One region of the Paenibacillus sp. BIHB 4019 genome, then DNA from elsewhere that is predicted to be linked to it. Evidence: riboswitches for the same ligand, from Rfam matches in the RefSeq annotation. Region 1 holds a riboswitch; the other holds the start of a gene.

Region 1 (3,121 bases):
TCCGGCTGGAGCTCGATGATTCTTTCGATTTGGTTCATAGGCGGCATTCAGCTGCTGTGCATTGGACTAATTGGCGAATATATCGGCAAAATTTACATTGAAACGAAGAAACGGCCGAAATACTTCGTAGAAACCGTGCTGCATAACGCTGTGCCGGTGGAAACGAAAACGCAGCAATTACAAGAGACGAGGTGACGAATGGAATCGCTGCTGCTTAAAGCAAAATCGAATACGCAAGTTTTGATCTTCCTATTATCCTTGTTTGTCATAACGAGAATATTGCTTTATTTTGCAGGCTTTCTCGGCATGAATCTGTTCCCGAACTATCAAATTCCGCCAGACTATACGGTCGTGCAGGGGCATGATTTTACATCGAGCCAGCTCTCGATCCAGACGGATATTTCACAGCTGAAGAAGCCGAGCTTCGAGGATCTAAGGAAATTTGACAGCGTATGGTATTTGGGAATTGCCGAAAATGGCTATGATACGTATAACATCAACGAATCGCATCCTAGTGCAAATTGGGTTTTTTTTCCTTTATACCCTTTGTTAGTCTTTTTGGTGGAGTCTATTTCTAAATACGATGCGACAGTCGTAGGATCGGTTTTATCGAATTTGTTTTTGCTCGTATCGCTTTTTTATTTTTATGGCATTTGTTTAAAAAGAGGGCTGAAACAGGAGCATGCCCAAGTCGCGGTGCTGCTGCTGCTCATTTTTCCGACCGCCATCTTCTATGCCGTGCCTTATACAGAGAGCCTGTTCCTCATGCTATCGTTAATGACCGTCTATTATGCGATGCAAAAACGATATTTTCTCGCGTTTCTGTTCGGGGGCTTGTCCGCTGTGACGCGCAACTTGGGCTTCGTCAACTTGTTTTTCGTTGTGGGTACGCTGTTGATCGAACACAGGCTGTACCGTTTCAAGTGGAAGGACACGAAGTATTTAGGCTATGCAATCATTTCGGCGCTGCCGCTAGCCGGTTATCTGTTGTACATGAAATGGCTTACTGGCGATATGCTGGCTCCGATTACCGAGCAAAGCATCAACTGGTATCGCAAGACGGTTGCTCCGTTCTCGAACTATATTCATTTTCTCCAAAAGCCTTATTTCTCAGGAAATGGCGGCTGGGAAAATGGCCTGCTTGCCTTTATTATCGCGAATGCCGTCCTCGTCATTTTTGCTGCCTTTCTTATTATGCGCTGGAAAGATATTCGCCGTAATGCTCATGAATGGCTGTTTTTTGCCTATGGTTTGCTGCTTATGCTCATTCCGTTCGCCAGCGCCGAATTTTTGCAGAGCATTCCACGTTATGTCATGGTGGCGTTCCCCTTTTACCTTTATTTTGCGGATGTGCTGAAAAATAATAAGGCGCTGCAAATGTTTTATTTCATGATGTTTTTCCTGCTTCATATTGTGTATGCGATTTGCTACTTTAATGGATATTTTTTCGTTGTATAAATTTATGAAAAAATAAATTGACGAAATTTGCGCTTAAGGTGTACAATAGCACCATATTACTTTAGCTCGTACTTTATACCTAGATCGTTTAACGAAAAGGCAAACTCAGGGAAACCTGATGTGCGCAAAGCTACAGGGGCTTCATTCCTAACGGAATATGCTCGCCAGCTACCGAATTCAACATCGATTCTTCCTTTATTAATCAAGGTAGACTTTGTTCTTTCGGGAGCAGGGACTATCTTTTTTTATTGCTTACAAGCACGAAAAGGCAAACTCAGGGAAACCTGATGTGCGCAAAGCTACAGGGGCTTCATCCTTTAACAGGATATGCTCGCCAGCTGCCGAAGCCCGACATAGCCTCCTTTGCCTGATGAAGGTGTGGCGTGTTCTTCGGACCACGTACCATCATTCGCTCAGGGGAGGAACTTACTATGAAAACTACAAAATTCGCTCTTACACTCCTTATGCTCGCATCGACATTACTCTGGGCACTCCCTGCTAGCGCAAAAACCAACTTTTACAACGGAGCATGGATCGGCACTTGGCCGAACCAAAGCTTGAACAACATCGCTGCTTACGAGGAACTGATTGGTGGACACCAAGATGTTGTACATACTTTTGTCAACTCGAACCAAGGGATTAATGAATGGAAGGGCTTTATGGACTATGTAAATAATAATGGTTCGATTAACCTACTTACCCTTGAGTTTAAAAATAAAAATTACAAAGAATATTCGACTGCTGATATAAATAGAGGCGTAGTAGACGCTTACCTGAAACAAACGGCAAAACAACTGGTTAACTGGCAAGCAGCTAACAAAAACCCTGAAATTTGGCTTCGCATTTTCCACGAAGGCAATGGCAACTGGTACGGCTGGGGCGTTGGCGACAGCACAGTTAACACAAACGAGACTTACAAAGCGGCATTCCAACGTGTCGTTACGATTTTCAGAGAGCAAGGCGCAACGAATGTGAAATTCATGTACAACGTAAACGCTGAAAATGTTGGCAAAAACGCATCGTTTACAGCTATGTACCCAGGTGATGCTTACGTAGACCTGCTTTCGATCGATGGCTACAACTTTGGAACGAAAGAATCGTGGAGCTCGTGGAGAAGCTTTAACGACGTGTTCTACGCTTCGTACAAAGCGTTGACAAGCATGTCGAGCAAGCCGATCATTATCGCTGAAACTGGCACAACAGAAAGCGGCGGCAGCAAAAACGAGTGGGTTATTGATGCGATGAATCAAGTTCAATCGCCAGCGTACAGCCAAATTAAAGGCCTGATCTGGTTCAACGAAAACAAAGAGCTGGACTGGCATATCGATTCGTCGGCTGATAGCCTGAGCGCTTACCAAACGCTGCAAAAAACGCTTTAATAGAACTAGACTGGGCTAGTAGTTAAGTCCTGGTTTCAACTCTATCAAACAATGGCTGATATAATACTAAATAGGTATTCTGAAAAAACTCTAATTTCGCGTAAACCGCGTAAAATTAGAGTTTTTTCGCTTTTTTTCTACACTTTTGCCAATGAGATTACGATGTTAAGAAGAAAAATTAACTTTTAAAGGGGCAAGGATTGTGATAAGATAACTTTGAATTTGAGCCTTAGCCGCCAAAAATATCATATTTCCGGCCGATTTAACAAATATCGACAGCGAAA
Region 2 (3,121 bases), 1.6 Mb from region 1:
GGTATTGCTGCTGCACCGCCGCTAGCGGCGGCAACCCTTGCGGAATACGAGGAGGCTATGAATTTTTATCGAGGCGATTATTTAAAGGATTATGATTATTGGTGGGCGGAGAGCGAACGCCAGCGCCTGAAGCGTCTGTGGCTGAATACTTCCTACCGCTTGGAAGCTTGGCATGTCGAGCATGGCCAGCTGGATAAAGCGATTGCTGGATATATTCGAATTATCGAGGAGCATGCGCAGGCGGAAGAGGCTTATTTTGCCTTAATGCAGCTGTATGCGTCTAAAGGGAATCATCTTATGGTTAATCAGCAGTACCATGCTTTAACCGCCGCGCTGATGGAGGAATTGAATGAGCAGCCAAGCGCCTACATTACAGAATGGTACAAAGATTGGAAAAGCGGCGTTAATAGTTTGTAGACTGGCTGTCGGAGGAATAAAAATTCAATATTCTATGCGGCCTATTATTTTGTAAGTTTTGCGAGATTAAACAGAGATTTTGTCGAGAAATTGTAGAGATGCCCTATTTATAATAGAGGAGTAGGTGAAAATGGAGACGGACAAGCTTTATGAGCTTCATTTTCAAAAAAATAGCATGTCCAAAAGGAATGGTTGAAGAAGATGATGATAACCGGGAAGCGGCAAATGAACGTCATTCGCCATTTTCGCTATCCTGAGCTGGCTTGCTGTATAAGCGAGGGAGCCCAGCACCTACGACAGCTGAATTTGCATCAAATGACCGATTACACCATCGTTCGTGGCTTTTATACCCATCATAGAGGTCATTTCATTGGCATTACAGCTACTTCTGAGGGGCCTTTGTTTTTTTATGACAAGCAGTATTTTCAGCTTTCGGAAGGGAAATTTATGATTACTCTGGAGCATGATGATAAGCGGAACACGTTTTCTTTTTGGTGGGACGGGGTGGAGATCTGCCGCCTAAACTACCAGCGTCAGCTTTATCGTTATAATGAGGGAATCGTAGATGATGGTATTCGTGATTTTTTTGCGTGGCTTTATTTGTCGACAGGACCAAGGAAGTTTTGGAGATTCCAAAAATTTTACACGGTCAAAAGCAGCTAATCGCTGTTTCGGGTATCGGAATTTTATCAACCGACATAGGATTGATAAAACGCATGATGGAGTTGAAGTGAGATGGGCGCGGAACATTTGAAAGAATTTCAAAGCTTGAAGCACGAAGATGAAATGCGGTATATGCTCCTGCTAAGAGACGTAAAGGGCATGCTTAAAGAGCGGAAGGAAGAGCCTTTTATGAAACGGTTAAAGCGGAGATGGAAGAAGAAAAACCAGAAAATACAAGCCTCAGCCTGGAAATAAAAAAAGGTTTAACGTATTGTTTATTGCAAATAATGGGTATATACTAGAGATAATCATAGTTTAATATAAGGTAGTTTTTCTACCTAACACCACTTACAAAACTTTACACGATAACGGCAAACCTGTCGAAAGGCAGGGACGCAAAGCTAAAGGGCCTTCTCTATTATTAGATGGCAGCCTAGCCACCGAAGGGAGTTTTTTTTATGCGCAAAAGTTTAACGGTTATGATTTTGCTTGCATTGCTTCTGTCCGTGTTCCCTCAAGCAACTGCTCAAGTGGCAGCAGCAGCTGGGACAAGCTGGCTCGATGAATCCAATGTGGATAAAGGAAGCATCGGTATTCGTTATGAGGTCAAGTCGGGTGTAGATACAAGGCTGGTTGTAGCCAAAGACGGCAAAAATTATACGTATGCGCTCCGGGCAAGCCAGACAGAAGAGTGGTTCGCGCTTCAACTGGGCAATGGAGATTATACGATTACATTATTGGAAAACGTAAGTGGAACCAATAAATATAGAGCAGTTCAAACAGGCAAAGTTACCTTGAATTTGAGTGACAGCAGCCTCGTCTATTTGAACTCCATTCAAAATATTGATTGGAGCAGCAACAGCAAAGCGGTTAAGAAAGCATTGGAACTGACTAAGGGTGCAAAGACGGATACCGAGAAGGTAACGGCGGTTTACAATTACATTGTAGCGAATATTTCTTACGATCATCAGCTCGCGGCTAAGGTGACTAACGATTATTTGCCTCAAATCGATCGTACATTTAATTCGCAGAAAGATATTTGCTACGGCTATGCTGCATTAATGGCGGGCATGCTTCGCAGCTTGGACATTCCGGCCAAGATGGTGACAGGCAAAGCGTCCGATGTATCGAATTATCATGCCTGGAATGAAGTATATTTGGACGGCAAATGGATCACAATCGATACGACGCTTGATGCTGGCCTGAAGAACAGCAAGAAAGCGGGCAAAATGATTAAAGACAGCTCGCGTTATACGGCTGCTAAAGTTTATTAAACGGAAATAAACACATAAAACTCAATAGGTACACACAGAAGCTTCGTCTATCCTTTAAGGGATGGATGAAGCTTTTTTTGCTGTTATTTAGGCTGACGAGTGAAGGGGAGGCTTGTAAAGTTTTTGTACAGTTTGGCTGGATATAATTTTCTTATTTGAATATAAGGAGGAAGAGGATGGAAAAAGACGTGGTATTCGTAAGGTAATGCTTTTGTACTAGGCATGATCGGTATTCACAACAAGAGAGCAACTAGAGGAGATAGAGAAAAAGAGAGGATTGATGAGATGCCCGCAAGTAGACAGAGAGCGATCAGGCACAAGATTTCCTGGATCATGCTGCTCGTTTTGCTGCTGCAAGCTGCATTACAGCCATTCGCAGCACCCGCACAGGCAGCAGGCCCGATTACAGGGCTGACTTTTACAAAGACAGCCAGTGTGAGCACCGTTAATGTAGGAGATACCTTCAAGTATACGATCTTGTATCAGGCAGATGGAGCGACTCATGTCGGTAAGAATGTAACGATTGTTGATACAGTACCGGCACAGTTTGAAATTGTAGATGGCTGGGAGGACGGAGGCTGGGATACGAAAAACGGCCAAACGCTAACCGTCAATGCACATCCATTGCCTTCCGGTACTTCAGTGAAGCTGGAAATTCCCGTGAAAGCGAAGCCGACTGGCTCAAGCTCGGTTGTGCCTACGACGAATACGGCGACGATTACACTCGTTGATTCAGCAGAAAGTACAACGGCATCGGCGAATGTAAC

What was found. Region 1 has a riboswitch for cyclic di-GMP ahead of BBD42_RS07875 (glycoside hydrolase family 26 protein). Riboswitches for the same ligand answer to the same signal wherever they lie in the genome.
Region 2: it holds a riboswitch for cyclic di-GMP, as region 1 does, so the genes downstream of both, BBD42_RS15005 (transglutaminase-like domain-containing protein) here and BBD42_RS07875 (glycoside hydrolase family 26 protein) in region 1, are expected to answer to the same signal.

Annotation. Positions count from the first base shown of each region.
Region 1 is NZ_CP016808.1:1,867,304-1,870,424, reverse strand. Features, by position in the region: gene BBD42_RS07885 (glycosyltransferase family 2 protein) at 1-195, shown strand, start outside; gene BBD42_RS07880 (mannosyltransferase family protein) at 199-1,458, shown strand; cyclic di-GMP riboswitch class I at 1,547-1,634, shown strand; cyclic di-GMP riboswitch class I at 1,716-1,804, shown strand; gene BBD42_RS07875 (glycoside hydrolase family 26 protein) at 1,890-2,837, shown strand.
Region 2 is NZ_CP016808.1:3,506,674-3,509,794, forward strand. Features, by position in the region: gene BBD42_RS14990 (response regulator) at 1-417, shown strand, start outside; gene BBD42_RS14995 (hypothetical protein) at 619-1,080, shown strand; cyclic di-GMP riboswitch class I at 1,441-1,525, shown strand; gene BBD42_RS15005 (transglutaminase-like domain-containing protein) at 1,539-2,354, shown strand; gene BBD42_RS15010 (SdrD B-like domain-containing protein) at 2,640-3,121, shown strand, end outside.